2 regions of the Pannonibacter sp. CBAS1226 genome follow, and region 1 is predicted to be linked to the other one. Evidence: riboswitches for the same ligand, from Rfam matches in the RefSeq annotation. Region 1 holds a riboswitch; the other holds the start of a gene.

Region 1 (7,704 bases):
CAGCCCTCACGATCCTTCCCTTCAGGGCCCCTGCCTTCCGGTCCCTTACCTTCCGGACCCTTGCCACCAGGGCCACGTGCCTCGGCACCACGGCCTTCAGGGCCGCGCGGCGGCACCGGCATCGCCTTCAGTTCCCCGTCACCATCCCGGTCGAGCCGGGCGAACATGCGGTCAGAGATCCGGTCGAACTCGGCGCGGGTGACCTTGCCGTCGCCATCGCGGTCCAGCCGCTGGAAGGCACGCACCTTCATCGGCTGCATTTGAGCAAAGCGGTAAGCCTTGAATTCTTCCAGAGTGACGCGCCCGTCCTTGTCGGCGTCAGCGGCTGCGAAGCGCTCCGCGACAACGGCGTTCACTTCATCCTGGGTGACGGCGCCGTCCTTGTTCTGATCGAACATTTCGATCATCCGTCCGCCGTGGCGGCCGCCTTCGCGGTCCATGCCGCCCCAGCCTTTGGGCCCGAAGCTGTCAGCCAGCGCGATCCCGGCCACAGAGGTGGCAAGCGCGGCAGCAAGCGTGCCAATGGCGATGGTCTTGAGTGCGGTCATCAATCTTCTCCTTTTCCGGCCTATCCGGATGTCTGCAGCGGCAAGGCGTACCTTGCGGTCTGTGCCTGGCGGTCTTTGGCGAAACCGCCGTGCCGTCCTGCGATGACCTGAACATAGGCGAAGGATCCGCGCCGGATTAGGGCGGGCAGGAGGCCCAAGTGTCGTGACCTGTGACAGGTCTGGCCTCCTGCGACAGACTGTTACACTTTCCCCTGCCCCGGCGCGGAAAATGGCGCTACCTAGAAGATGAAGGACGGCGGCATCAGCCCGCCGGCAGAGAACAGTGAACCGGAATCAGCGTGATGAGTGACCCAAGCCCCCATATTCTTGTGGTCGACGACCACCGTGATATCCGGGAAACGCTGGCCCGCTATCTGGTGAAGAACGGCTACCGGGCCACCGCTGCCGAAAGTGCAGCTTCTGCCCGCAAGGCGCTGAAGGCGGCCGTCATCGATCTGGTCGTGCTGGATGTGATGATGCCCGGTGAAGATGGTCTCAGCCTCTGCCGCAGCCTGGTTGATTCAGATGGCCCGCCCATCATCCTGCTCACCGCCATGGCGGAGGACACCGACCGGATCATCGGCCTGGAGATCGGCGCGGATGATTATGTCACCAAGCCTTTCAACCCGCGCGAGCTGCTGGCCCGCATCAAGGCCGTCCTGCGCCGCACCGCCAGCGTGCCCAAGCCCCGCGATCCGATCACGCAGGAGCGCCTCGTCTTTGAAGGCTTCACCGTGGATACGGCGCGGCGTGAGCTCTTTGACCCGCAAGGTGCGCCCATCGCGCTGTCCAGCGGCGAATTCCAGCTGCTGCTCGCCTTCCTCAAGCGGCCGCGCATGGTGCTGACCCGTGACCAGCTGATGGACCTGACGAGCGGGCGCACGCCCGGTGTCTTCGACCGGTCGATCGACAATCAGGTCAGCCGCCTGCGCCGCAAGATCGAGGAGGACCCGAAGGAGCCGCGCATCATCAAGACCGTCTGGGGCGGCGGCTACATGTTCACCGCTGCCGTGGAGGAGCTTGACGCATGACCGCGCCCGCCTTCTTCCGCAAATCCGCCGCCTTTCTCCGGCGCCTGTGGCCGCGCAGCCTTGGCGGCCAGCTCATCGCGCTGCTCCTGATCGCCCTCATCGGCAGTCAGGCGGTTTCCATCTGGCTCTTTGCCGGGGAGCGGCGGCTTGCGGTCTATGAGGCGATCGGCGACGGGGTGATTGTCCGCACCGCCTCTCTGGTGCCGCTGCTGGAGACCTCCGGCGAAGCGACCCGCACCCAGCTGCTGCAGGCCACCAGCTCTGCCATCACCCGCTTCTGGCTGGACCAGAAGCCCTCGGTGGCCAACGTGCCTCAGTCCGGCGCGGAGCGGCGGCTTGCCGCAGCACTGGCCGACGAGCTCGGACAGGACCCCGGCATCCGTGCCTCGCTCAGCGCAGCGGGCAAAGGCCCGGAAAGAGGCGCTGAAAGAGGCTCCAGCAGGCCGCCGCGCGAAGAACGGAAGAAGCGCGAAGAGGCAGGCGATACCAATCTTGAAAAGCTGGAGGAGCGGGAGCGCCGCCGCGAGGAGCGGCAGCGCCACCGGCTGATTGCGATCGAGTTTTCCGTGCCTCTCGCCGATGGGCAATGGCTGAACGTGGTGACCAGCCAGCGCCCGCCGCCACCCGGCGCCTTCTACACGCTGGTCCTGCAGATGGGCCTGATGGCGCTGGCCATCATCGCCATCGTTGCCTTCACCATCCGGCAGGTCTCCCGCCCTCTGCGCCAGCTGGCCGATGCGGCAGACCGGCTGGGCCGGGGCGAAGACGTGCCGCCGGTGCCGGAGGCAGGCCCGCGCGAATTGCGCAGCACCATCTCCGCCTTCAACGCCATGCAGAACCGGCTGAGCCGCTTCGTGGCAGACCGCACGCGCATGCTGGCCGCCATCAGCCACGACCTGCGCACCCCCATCACCTCCCTGCGCCTCAGGGCCGAGTTCATCGACGATGACGAGAACCGGGAGAAGATGATCGCCACGCTGGATGAAATGGCCGCAATGACGGAAGCCACTCTCGCTTTCGCCCGGGACGAAGCCGTCAGCGAGCCGCGTGAAGCCGTGGACCTTGTCGCCGTTCTGGAAAGCCTTGCAGGTGACCAGTCCGACATGGGCCACGATGTGCGCCTGATGGCACCCGGGACAGATGCGGAGACAGCGCCTGTCACCCTGCCCTGCCGCCCGATGGCGCTGAAGCGTGCCCTGCGCAACCTGATCGAAAACGCCGTCCGCTACGGCGGCGTGGCCCGCATTTCGCTGGAGACGGGCCAGCGTGAAGTCATCATCCGCGTGGAAGATGACGGCCCCGGCATTCCGGAAGACCGGATGGGCGATGTGTTCGAGCCCTTCGTCCGGCTGGAGACATCCCGCAGCGGCGAAACGGGCGGCATCGGCCTCGGCCTTGCCATCGCCCGTTCCCTCATCCACGCCCACGGCGGCACCATCACCCTCACCAACCGCTCCGAAGGCGGCCTCACCGCCACGGTGACGCTGCCGCTCTGATGAGTTCGATATAAAGATATCTTTATATCATTGACATGCGCAAATATTGCGGCAACACTGCCTTCATCGTGGTTCTGCGGATCAATGATCCGGAGCTAAGAGGGAATCCGGTGCGGTGCAGAGATGCGCCCATGCCGGAGCTGCCCCCGCAACTGTAAGCAGCGAGCAGCCATTCACCATGTCACTGGGGAAGACGCCCCGGGAAGACGGATGGCCGTGATGACCTGCAAGCCAGGAGACCTGCCACGGTAGATAACGTTCTCGGGCGGGGTGTCCCGGTGTGCGCCTGTTCCGCCCGGCACACGCATGCGCGTGCTCAGGCTGTCTTGCGTCATGCCCATACCTTGCCCGCAACCTTCGGGGTAAGGAAATGAGCATGCAGACCGCAAACCTCGGTTTTCCGAGAATTGGCAGACAGCGCGAACTCAAGTTTGCTCTGGAAGACTTCTGGTCAGGCAAATCTGACGAGGCCACCCTGCAGGCCAAGGCCCGCGCCTTGCGCGCGGCCCACTGGCAGCATCAGCGGGAGGCGGGAATAAACATCATCCCGTCCAACGATTTCTCGCTCTACGACCATGTCCTTGATCTGGCGGTGATGACCGGGGCAATCCCGGATGGCTATGGCTGGACCGGCGGACCGGTCTCCATTGCCACCCTCTTCGCCCTTGCCAGAGGCTCTGCCGGCACTGGCAGCCACCTCTGCAACTGCAACGGCCAGTCTCCTGATGGGGCAGAGACAAAGCCTGCGCTGGAAATGACCAAATGGTTCGACACCAATTACCATTATCTGGTGCCGGAACTGCACGCAGGGCAAACATTCAGCCTGACCGGCAACAAGCCGCTGGAGCATTTCCGGGAAGCCGCCGCTCTGGGAATTCATACCCGGCCCGTCATTCTGGGGCCGGTGACCTTCCTGACGCTTGCCAAGACGCGGGACGGATCAGCCTCTCTCGCGCTGCTGGATAAGCTGCTGCCGGTCTATGGCCAGATCCTCAAGGAGCTGAAGGCGGCAGGCGCAGACTGGGTGCAGATGGATGAGCCCTGCCTTGTGACCAGCCTTTCCACCATCGAGAAGGAAGCGCTGGTGCAGGCGTACCGGTACTTCGCCGCAGAGGTTCCCGGCCTCTCTCTGATGCTGGCCACCTATTTCGGCGGACTTGAGGACAACCTCGAAACGGCCCTTTCCCTGCCCGTTGCCGGACTGCATGTGGATCTTGTCCGCGCACCGCAGACCCTTGCCCCCTTGCTGGCCAATGCGCCGGAGCATTTGCGCCTGTCACTGGGCATCATCGACGGGCGCAATGTGTGGCGTGCGGATCTCGCCCGATGCCTCGACCGCATCAGCACGGCAGCCACCTGGCCAGGCGGCATCGAAATCGCACCATCCTGCTCCCTGCTGCATGTGCCGGTGGATCTCGCGCTTGAAACGGACCTCGATCAGGAGCTTGCATCCTGGCTCGCCTTTGCCACGCAGAAGCTGGGCGAGCTTGCAGCCTTGCGGAATGCTCTCGCAGCCCGGGCCAGCGGCAGCAGCCAGCTTAACGGCGGCACGCAGGCGGCCTTTGACACGGCGGCTGCAGCCCTTGCAACGCGCAGCAGGTCCCACAGGGTCAGCGACCCATCCGTGCAGGCAAGAGTGCAGGCCCTCGGCACGGGGCAGCATCTACGCGGTGCGCCTTTTGCCTTGCGGCAGGTGCTGCAGCGCACCCGCAATCCGCTACCGCTCTTTCCAACCACCACGATCGGTTCGTTCCCGCAGACGGCAGATGTACGAAAGGCCCGCGCCCTGAATGGGCGCGGCAAGCTGACGGATGAGGATTACACAGCCTTCCTCAAGCGCGAGACCGCCGCAGCCATCCGCTGGCAGGAGGAAATCGGCCTTGATGTGCTGGTTCATGGCGAGTTCGAGCGCAACGATATGGTGCAGTATTTCGGCGAGCAGCTGAAGGGCTTTGCCTTCACCCGTAATGCCTGGGTGCAGAGCTATGGCTCCCGCTGCGTGCGCCCGCCCATCATCTATGGCGATGTCTCCCGGCCCGCTCCCATGACGGTGGACTGGTGGCGCTTCGCCCAGTCCCAGACAGGCAAGCCGGTCAAAGGCATGCTGACCGGTCCGGTGACCATTCTGAACTGGTCCTTCGTGCGCGACGACCTGCCACGCGAAACGGTCTGCCGGCAGATCGCCCTGGCCATCCGGGATGAAGTGTCGGACCTTGAGACGGCGGGTGCCTCGATGATCCAGATCGACGAGGCCGCCCTGCGGGAAGGCCTGCCGCTGCGCCGCAGGGACTGGGATCACTATCTCGACTGGGCCATCCGCTGCTTCCGCATCTGCTGCAGCGAGACGGGCGATTCGACCCAGATCCATACCCATATGTGCTACTCGGAGTTCAATGGCATCCTTCCCGCCATCATCGCCATGGATGCGGATGTCATCTCCATCGAGGCCTCCCGCTCGCGGATGGAACTGCTGGATGCCCTGACATCACAGGGCTACCCGAATGAGATCGGTCCCGGCATCTATGACATTCACTCGCCCCGCATTCCCGGCATCGGCGAGATCGAAACCCTTCTGACCCTCGCGCACCAGCGGTTGCGCGACGGCCAGCTCTGGGTCAATCCGGATTGCGGGCTGAAGACGCGCAAGTGGGATGAGGTGCGCCCGGCCCTGATCAACATGGTTGAGGCAGCCCGTGCCCTGCGCCGTGCCGCAAATGCCCGCACACAAGGCGGAGACGCAGCATGACGGCCACAGCCATTTTACCGCAGGAAGGACTGGCGCACGCGCCAGCCCCGATCGCCACTCTGCTGGAGATCGTCTTTCCGGGCGACACCAACCACCATGGCACACTCTTCGGCGGTGCCGGTCTGGCCTATATGGACCGGATCGCCTTCATCGCAGCCAGCCGTCACGGCCGTGTGCCTTTCGTCACGGCCTCCTGCGAAAATGTGGATTTTCGCAAGCCCGCGCATGTGGGCGAGATCGTCTCCTTTGACGCTTCCATCCGTGAGGTGCGGCGCCGGTCGCTGACTGTGGAAGTGAAGATGGCTGCCCAGACCATTCTGGGCGGCGAACGTCATCTCTGCACGGCGGGTGTGTTCCACATGGTTGCCATGCCCGGTGAAGGAAAGACTGCCGGCTGGAGCCTTCCGCCCCTGACGGAAGAGGCTGCCCCTGCCAGGCCTGACGAACTGTGCATGGCGGACATTGTCTTTGCAGATCAGGTCAATGGCAATGGTGCCCTGTTCGGAGGCCACGCCCTTGCCTTCATGACCAAGGCAGCCTTCATCACCGCCTCGCGGCTCAGCGGCAGGCTCACAGTGCTGGCAGCAACAAGGCAGATCGACTTCCACCATCCCGTTGCCCTCGGGGCAATCGTGGAGGCTGTGGCGCGGATAGCTTCCGTCGGACGGTCCTCGATTCATGTCGAGGTGGATCTGTGGTCCGAAGGCCTGCTGACGGGAAAGAGGCAACTGGCCGCGAAAGGGCAGTTCGTCATGGTCGCAGTGGATGCCTCACACCGGCCGGTGGCTGCGCGGCAGAAGCCAAGCGCACCCGAAAGCTGACGGAACGGGGCCCCTTTAAGGGTGCGGCAGGCAGATCTGTTCTGCCGCACGTCCCTCAAACCGTTCCGAACACCTTGTCCACGTCAGTGGCATCCAGCAGGCGCCACTTGCCTTCTTCGACGCCGTCCAGCGGCAAATTGCCGATGCGGATGCGGGAGAGGGTGTTCACGTGGTTGCCGGTGGCGGCGAACATGCGGCGGACCTGGTGGTAACGGCCCTCATGCAGCGTCAGCCGCACCTTTTGCGGGGTCAGGACTTCCAGTTCGGCAGGCTTCAGCGGCTTGTCCTCGCTCTCCAGCATCATCGTGCCGGAGGCAAAAAGTTCAGCCTCATTGCCCTGCAAGGGCCTGTCCAGCTCTGCCTCATAGACCTTCGGCACCTCGGCCTTGGGCGAGATGATCTTGTGCAGCAAGGTGCCGTCATCGGTGAAGAGCAGCGCGCCGGTTGTCTCGCGGTCGAGGCGGCCAACGGTGGACAGCACCGGCTTGCGGTAGCGGAACCGGTCCGGCAGCAGGTCATAGACAAGGCGCCCCTGATCCTTGGTCGAGCAGGTGTAGCCCACCGGCTTGTTGAGCAGAAGGATCATGCCCTGCGGCGGATCCAGAGGCTCATCATCAAACAGGATGTCCTCATGAGCGGTTTTGGAATCGGCCTTGAGCCGCTGCCCGGCCCGGTCGGTCACCCAGCCGTTGCGAATGGCGATCTGCACTTCCTTGCGGGTGCCGTAGCCGAGGTTGGCGAGAAGCTTGACCAGTCTCATCGGCCGCGCGCCTTGCGTGCGTGGATCACCTTGTAGCCGCCCTCGTCCGCCACCATGATCGCCTCGGCAAAGACTTCATTGATGACGCCCTCGTAGGGAAGATGCCGGTTGGCGACGAGCCACAGATGCCCGCCCGGCTTCAGGGACCGCGCAGCCGCCCGCACGAAACCCTGGCCGATATCCGTCCGTCCGGCCTTGCCGGTCTGGTGGAACGGCGGATTGGTGACGATGAAGTCATAGGTCTTGTTCAGCCCCTTGGTCACGTCCACCCAGTGGAAACCGAGACGGCGGCCGGTGGCCAG
Region 2 (7,704 bases), on a different contig from region 1:
CTCGGTTTCCGTCAATGCCAGCGGCGATCTGGTGGCGCTGTCCTGCCCGCGCGGCGGGCGCATTCTCTATATGGCCGCAGACAGCGGCGCATTGCTTGGGCTGGATACGATCACCGATGGCTGCGGCCTTGCCGCCATCGATGAACACGGCTTCCTTGTCTCCGACGGCAACGGCGGCCTCAGCCTTGCCGAAGACCCCGGCACACGGGCGCAATCCCTCGCCTTCGTGCCGGGCATCTCCTGGGACAACCACATGCTGGCGCTTTAGTGTGCCGGGGTTCCGGTGAAGCCTCCCTATGCTTCAAACTGAAACATTTCTCGATGTTTCAATGCCTTGTTCGTGACGTGAGCGCTGATTTCTGCATGCTCTGCCCGCCCCGGTGTGCGTCGGCCGATCCATTCCATGGCTTCACATAGTCTGCGTCATATACTATAATCCCCTATACTATTAGAAGCTGAGGTTAGCCACCGCCATGTCTCACACCATCCGCGACAAAGAGAAGCTCATTGCCCGGGTTCGGCGCCTGAAGGGGCAGATTGAGGGGATCGAGCGCGCTCTTGAGGCCGAGAAACCCTGCGGCGAAATCCTGCGTCAACTCGCTTCAGCCCGCGGCGCAATGAGCGGGCTGACTGCCGAGGTGGTCGAGGATCATCTGAGGGAGCACGTGCTTCACGCCAAAACCGGAGCAGACCGTGAGCAGGGCGGGGCAGAGCTGATCGAAATTATCCGAACCTACATGAAGTAAGCCGGCGTGCCGGCAGGAGCCAGGTCACATGCCCGCAGTCGACATATCCAAGCATACTCACGATCACAATTTCCTCGGCCGCGATCACCGCAGGAACGAATACAGGGTCTGGCTGGTCATTGCCGTGACCGCGTCGATGATGGCTGTCGAAGTTGTCGCGGGCACGGTCTATGGATCCATGGCGCTGGTGGCAGATGGCTGGCACATGTCTACCCATGCTGGTGCCATGCTGATCACCGCCCTGACTTACCTCTATGCGCGCCGTCATGCCGATGATCGCCGTTTCACCTTTGGCACTGGTAAGCTCGGTGATCTGGGCGGCTTTGCCAGCGCCGTCGTCCTTGCCTTGATTGCGCTTCTGATCGGCTGGGAAAGTCTGATGCGGCTGGCCAATCCGGTGGAGATCAGTTTCGGGCAGGCCATTGCCGTTGCGGTCCTGGGGCTTGCGGTCAATCTGTTCTGCGCGTGGCTGCTCCGGGATGATCACGCCCACCATCATCACCATGGTCACGGGCACCATCATGCGCATGATCACACTCATGTCCACGCCCGCCATGAGCACGCTCGGGACAACAATCTCCGCGCCGCCTATATGCATGTGCTGGCGGATGCGCTTACGTCAATCCTTGCCATCGTGGCCCTGCTGGCCGGACGCAGCTATGGTTGGCTCTGGGCTGATCCGCTCATGGGTATCGTTGGCGCGCTTGTGATCGCTCGCTGGTCTTGGGGGCTGATCCGCGATTCAGGCTCGGTCCTGTTGGACCGGATTCCTGACGACAAGGATTTGCGAAGCGAAATCCTTGAGGCGCTGGAAACCGGCACCGACCGGATTGCAGACCTGCATGTCTGGCAAGTCGGGCCAGGGCATCATGCTGCAATCATCTCGGTGGTGTCGAGCGCTCCTCGCGAACCCTCGGACTACAAGGCCTGCCTCGCGGAGATACACGAACTCTCCCACATCACTGTTGAAGTCGAACGGGTGAGGGTCAACCCCTGACGTCCCTCACCCCTCACCTCTGCCGTGCCATCAGCCAGATGAAGAACAGGCCGCCGGCGAGGCCGGTGACGATGCCGATGGGCATGTCTTCCGGGGCCATGACGACGCGGGCGCAGATGTCGGCAAGGATCAGGAACAGGGCTCCGGCCAGTGCGGACAGCGGCAGGACGCGGGCGTTGTCGCCGCCCGCCACCAGCCGCACCAGATGCGGCATCATCAGGCCGACGAAGCCGATGATGCCGGAGAAGGCGACCGACACGCCGGTGATGAGGGCGCCCGCCACAAACACCGACAGCCGCAGCCGGTTGACGGGGATGCCGAGCGTTGCTGCCGTCTCGTCCCCCAGCGTGATGGCATTGAGCTGGCCCGCCTTCAGCCACAGCCAGATCCCGCAGGGCAGGAGCACGGCCAGCGGGTAGAGCAGGTGGCTCCACTGGGCAAGGCCGAGCCCGCCCAGCATCCAGAACACCACCGTATGGGTGGCCTTGGGGTCAGCCAGGAAGATCAGGATGTTGGCGCAGGCCATGATGACGAAGGACACGGCAACGCCTGCCAGCACCAGCCGGTCGGGCGAACCGGCCCGCGTGATCCGCACCACGCAGAGCACGATGGCTGTTGCCCCCAGCGCGCCGAAGAAGGCGAGCAGCGGCACGGTCAGCATTCCGAGAAACAGCCCGGTATGCAGCAGCGCCAGAATGGCGCCGAAGGCAGCGCCCGAAGAAATGCCGAGCAGATGCGGGTCGGCCAGCTGGTTGCGGGTGACCGATTGCAGGGCGGCACCGGTCATGGCAAGGCCTGCGCCGACAAGAGCTGCCAGCAGCGCCCGGGGAAAGCGCACATCCCAGACGATGGCCTCGCGCGCAGCGCTCCAGGTCTTCTCCACCGATCCGGGGAAGATCTTCGAAAGAAGGATACCTGCGACATCCGCAGGCGGTACGGCGACGGCGCCCACGGCCAGGGCGGCAATCACCGCCGTGGCCAGAAGGGCAAAGCACAGGGCCGCGATGGCCAGCACCGGCCAGATTCTGGACCGGTGCCGGGCAAGTGCGCCTTCCAGCGCATCGGCCTCAGTTGCGTGCGAAACCGTCAACGAGCTTCTCCACGGCGCGGATGTTGCGGGGGCCGGGCGTTGCCTCGACATATTCCAGCACGACGAAGCGGTCATTCTTCACGGCATTGATGCTGGCGAAGGCCGGATTGGACTTCATGAAGGCGATCTTCTGTTCCGCCGTCACCTGCCCGTAGTTGACGATGACGACCACTTCCGGATTGCGCTCGATCACCGGCTCCCAGGCGACGGTGGCCCAGCTCTTGTCGAGATCATCCATGATGTTGTGCCCGCCTGCGGCCTCGATGAGGGCGGTGGGCATGGCGTAGCGGCCGGCCGTGAAGGGCGTGTCCTCGCCGCTGTCATAGACGAAGACGCGCAGCGGCTCCTTGCCCGGTTCCTTCACCCTGGCCGTCACTTCGGCAAGCTTTGCCTCGTAACCGGCGACCAGCGCCTTGGCCTTGTCCTCGACGCCGAAGATCGTCCCGAGGTTCAAAAGGTCGTTGTACATGTCGGCCATGGAGATCTTCTCCTTGGGGCCGATGTGGATGCAGCTTTCGGTCAGCTCATAGACCTTGATGCCGAAGGGCGCGAGCGTGTCCGGCGTCACTTCGCCGCCCACCTTCATGCCGTAGTTCCAGCCCGCGAAATAGAAGTCCGCCTCTGCACCCAGCAGCACTTCCTTGGTGGGGTATTTTTCGGCGAGTTCCGGCAGTTCCTTCACGCCTTCGCGCATTTCCGGGTCCAGTGTCTTCCAGCCGGACACGCCGGTGTAACCGGCCATGTGGTCCGTCAGGCCCAGCACCAGCATCATTTCGGTGAGGTTCACGTCATTGGAGACGGCGCGTGTGGGGGCAGCGTCAAAGGTGACATCGCGGTTGCAGCTTTTCACCGTCACCGGATAGGCGAAGGCGCTGGCGGTTGTGGCCAGAAGGGCAGCGAGAGCAAGGGTTATACGCATCGGTCAGATCTCACAAGTGAAAGGAAAAACGGGGGGAATGGCCGGAGGTATCGATCCGTGAACGGACGGAGAAGGCCCCGGCGATATTGGCTTCGGTCAGTGCCGCTTCCGGCGTGTCCATGGCGAGCACGGTGCCATTGGCGAGCAGCAGCACCCGGTCGGCATGTTCTGCGGCCAGCGTCAGGTCGTGCAGGGTGGTGATCACCGTCAGCGGTAGGCCGCGTAAAAGCGCCATCAGCTCCAGCTGGTGGCGGATGTCGAGATGGTTCGTCGGCTCATCAAGAATGAGCAGGCGCGGTTCCTGCGCCAGCGCACGGGCCACCAGCACGCGCTGGCGCTCTCCGCCGGACAGCGTGCCGAAGGAGCGCTCGCTCAGTGCCGTCAGATGCAGCCGGGCCAGGGCATGCTCCACCATCTCGCCGTCACGCGCTCCGGCCGAAGCCAGTCCGCGCTGATGCGGCAGGCGGCCGAGGCTGACGATCTGGCGCACGGTGAGGGCAAAATCCGTCGGCTGCTCCTGCAGCACCACGGCGATGCGGCGGGCCGTGTCACGGCTCGACATGGCCCAAAGGCTCGTGCCCTCCAGCCGTACGTCACCGGTCTGCGGCTTGTGGAAGCGGTAAAGCAGCCGCAGCAGCGACGATTTGCCCGCGCCATTGGCACCGCAAATGGCCAGCATCTCGCCCTGACGGACGGTGAAGCTGATCCCGGAGAGGAGGGCAGGGCGTCCGCGCGGCCCCCAGCCGAGAGTGTCAGCCTCGAAGAACGGCGCGCTCACGCGGCAGGCTCGAAGGTGGTTGTGCGGCCAGGCGCCGGAATGCGGGCCAGCGCCGTCTTCGCCATCCGGCCCGGACGCTCGGAGGCCTTGCACCAGCCATCGGCAAGGCCGTGATACTGGCGGGCGAAAGCTGTGATATCCGGCACGTCGTCCAGCGTGAGATTGCCGAACAGCCATCCGGCTTTGCCGGGTGCCGTCAGGGCGACAGCGCAGGGCTGGCCACAGGCGGCCATGCATTCAACGCCGGAGACGGTCCAATGCGTGTCCTGCCGCAGCGCAGCGGCAAGAGCGGTGCCAAGGTTCCGGCCGGACCGCTCGCCGGTTTGCGTGTCACGGCAGGTGACGCAGATGGTGAGATGATGGGAAGGGGAGGTTCCTTCCGTCTGGGAAATGGCCTGCACGGGTGCAGGCACAGGTGTTCCGGCCAAGGCCGGTCCCTGAATGGTCATGGCTATGCTCCTTCCGGGACACCCCGCCCGGCGGTTTGAGGTCTGCTGTGATGGCAGGTCTCCTGACTTGCGGGTCGCCGCTTGCCCGGTCCTTCCCGTTCCTCGGTGGAACAGTGGATCACCCGGGGTCGCTCGCCGCCTACAGTTGCGGGGGCAGTCACGGACTTGGCGCCTGTTGGCTACACCGTACCGTGTTCCCTTTTCACCCGGCCAAGGCTTTGCCAGCCGGGAACCATCGCCGCAGATGATCAAAGCCGCCGTCCTTCCTGTCAAGCTCCATCGTCATAGATTCAGGATGGGTCTTCATACGGCGGCAGTGATATATGTAATAAGATAACATTACAACATGAGAGCTGCGACTGGATAAAAAAATCCCCGGCTGCCTATGCCGGCAGCCGGGGGAGTCGCCTCTCATCGAGCTGGGGTGGACGGTATCCCGGGGGCAGGGATGCCGCCAAAAGGCTGTGCCTTTACGCCAAGTCTTAAGATGCTGACGCATCAAGACTTGGAACGCTCAGGCGCCGCAGTGTTCGAACAATTTCCGTTGAGCAAAGCTCTCCGGGGGCTTCGTCACTCGGCGGCGATGCGGGCGCTGGGGTTGTTCGGATGTGTCGTCCAGTTGGCATAGTCCCCAGAGACGGAACGGCCCGTCCGTGGATCAACGGTTCCGGTGGCCATTGGTTCCATGGTGATGCAATTTTCCACCGGACAGACCGAGACGCAGAGATTGCAGCCGACGCATTCCTCATCGATCACTTCGAACTTGCGCACCCCGTCGACCATGCTGGTGATCGCCTGATGCGAGGTGTCCTCGCAGGCGATGTGGCAGCGGCCGCACTTGATGCAGAGGTCCTCGTCGATCTTCGCCTTGGCGATGTAGTTGAGGTTGAGGTAGCGCCAGTCGGTGACATTGGGCACCGCGCGGCCGGAGAAGTCCGAAATCCGCTCGTAGCCGGCCTCGCCCATCCAGTCCTTCAGGCCCTCGATCATCTCCTCGACGATCTTGAAGCCATAGGTCATGGCGGCGGTGCAGACCTGCACATTGCCGGCACCCAGCGCAATGAACTCCGCCGCATCGCGCCAGGTGGTGACGCCGCCGATACCGGAAATCGGCAGGCCGTAGGTTTCCGGATCACGGGCGATTTCCGCCACCATGTTGAGGGCAATCGGCTTCACCGCCGGGCCGCAATAGCCCCCGTGGGAGCCCTTGCCGTCAATGGTCGGCGTTGGCGCCATGCGGTCAAGGTCGACACCCACGATGGAGTTGATGGTGTTGATCAGCGAAACTGCATCTGCCCCGCCGCGCTTTGCGGCCTGTGCGGGCTTGCGCACGTCGGTGATGTTGGGCGTCAGCTTGACGATCACCGGCATGCGGGTGTGCTTCTTGGCCCAGCGTGTGACCATCTCGATATATTCCGGAACCTGGCCGACCGCCGAGCCCATGCCGCGCTCGCTCATGCCATGCGGGCAGCCGAAGTTCAGCTCCACGCCATCTGCCTCGGTTTCTTCCACGCGCTTGAGGATCGCGGCCCAGTTGGGCTCCTCGCAGGGCACCATCAGGGACACGACAAGGGCGCGGTCCTTCCAGTCGCGCTTGACGCGCTTGATTTCCTGCAGGTTCACCTCAAGCGGCCGGTCGGTGATCAGCTCGATGTTGTTGAGGCCGATGAGCTGGCGGTCCTTGCCATGAATGGCGCCATAGCGCGGGCCGTTGACGTTGACCACATTCGGGTCCTCGCCCAGCGTCTTCCACACGACGCCGCCCCAGCCCGCCTTGTAGGCGCGCACCACGTTGTATTCCTTGTCCGTCGGTGGCGCAGAGGCGAGCCAGAACGGGTTGGGCGACTTGATGCCGACGAAATCAGATCTCAGATCAACCATGACGGGATCTCCGGAAAGAACGGCTGGCTCAGGCGCTGAGCGCCTGATGGATGGCTTCTGCGGCAACCTTGCCGTCCTCGACGGCGGCCACGGTCAGGTCTTCCCCGCCGGCGATGCAATCGCCGCCGGCCCAGACTTTGGCCATGGTGGTTGCGCGGGTGGCGTCCGTGACGATGCGGCCCTTGTCGAGGGTCAGCGCCGCCGCCGAACCGTTCAGCCCGGACGGGTTGAGCTTCTGGCCCACGGCCTTGAACACCATGTCGGCGTCAAGACGGAAGGTCTCGCCGGTCATCATCAGCTTGCCGGTGTTGTCGAGCCGGGTGCGTTCCAGCTCGATGCCGGTCAGCTTGCCGTTTTCCCCGTGCATTGCCTTGGGGGCTGCCCAGTGCAGGATGCGCACGCCATTGGTCTGGGCGAGGTCCTGCTCATAGGGGCTGGCGTTCATGTGTTCCTTGCCGCGCCGGTAGGCGATGGTCACCTCTTCGGCACCCAGCAGCTTGCTCTGCACGGCAATGTCCACCGCTGTCATGCCGCCGCCGATCACCACCACGCGCCGGCCGACGGGCAGGGTGGAAAGATCCTTCGCCTGCCGCAGCTCCGCGATATAGGCGACCGCATCCACCACGCCCTCCAGCTCCTCGCCGGGAACGGACAGGCCATTGACACCGGCAAGGCCGATGCCGAGGAACACCGCGTCGAAGTCCTTCGTCAGGGCGGAAAGGGAGAGGTCTTCGCCCAGCACCTTGCCATGTTCCACGGTGATGCCGCCGATGGAGAGGATGAAATCCACCTCGCGCGCGGCAAAGTCATCGACGGACTTGTAGGCGGCGATGCCATATTCGTT

What was found. Region 1 has a riboswitch for cobalamin ahead of metE (5-methyltetrahydropteroyltriglutamate--homocysteine S-methyltransferase). Riboswitches for the same ligand answer to the same signal wherever they lie in the genome.
Positions count from the first base shown of each region.
Region 2: another riboswitch for cobalamin. It lies ahead of AC0CMF_RS19215 (DUF1636 family protein); the one in region 1 lies ahead of metE (5-methyltetrahydropteroyltriglutamate--homocysteine S-methyltransferase).

Region 1 is NZ_JBVOUO010000002.1:361,594-369,297, reverse strand. It holds gene AC0CMF_RS08730 (EF-hand domain-containing protein) at 1-548, opposite strand, end outside; gene AC0CMF_RS08725 (response regulator) at 851-1,579, shown strand; gene AC0CMF_RS08720 (ATP-binding protein) at 1,576-3,075, shown strand; cobalamin riboswitch at 3,128-3,337, shown strand; gene metE (5-methyltetrahydropteroyltriglutamate--homocysteine S-methyltransferase) at 3,446-5,821, shown strand; gene AC0CMF_RS08710 (acyl-CoA thioesterase) at 5,818-6,642, shown strand; gene AC0CMF_RS08705 (pseudouridine synthase) at 6,698-7,402, opposite strand; gene AC0CMF_RS08700 (class I SAM-dependent methyltransferase) at 7,399-7,704, opposite strand, start outside.
Region 2 is NZ_JBVOUO010000007.1:183,774-191,477, reverse strand. It holds gene AC0CMF_RS19245 (DUF1513 domain-containing protein) at 1-268, shown strand, start outside; gene AC0CMF_RS19240 (metal/formaldehyde-sensitive transcriptional repressor) at 474-746, shown strand; gene dmeF (CDF family Co(II)/Ni(II) efflux transporter DmeF) at 775-1,743, shown strand; gene AC0CMF_RS19230 (FecCD family ABC transporter permease) at 1,757-2,833, opposite strand; gene AC0CMF_RS19225 (ABC transporter substrate-binding protein) at 2,811-3,752, opposite strand; gene AC0CMF_RS19220 (ABC transporter ATP-binding protein) at 3,763-4,530, opposite strand; gene AC0CMF_RS19215 (DUF1636 family protein) at 4,527-4,979, opposite strand; cobalamin riboswitch at 5,015-5,231, opposite strand; gene preA (NAD-dependent dihydropyrimidine dehydrogenase subunit PreA) at 5,550-6,860, opposite strand; gene AC0CMF_RS19205 (NAD(P)-dependent oxidoreductase) at 6,889-7,704, opposite strand, start outside.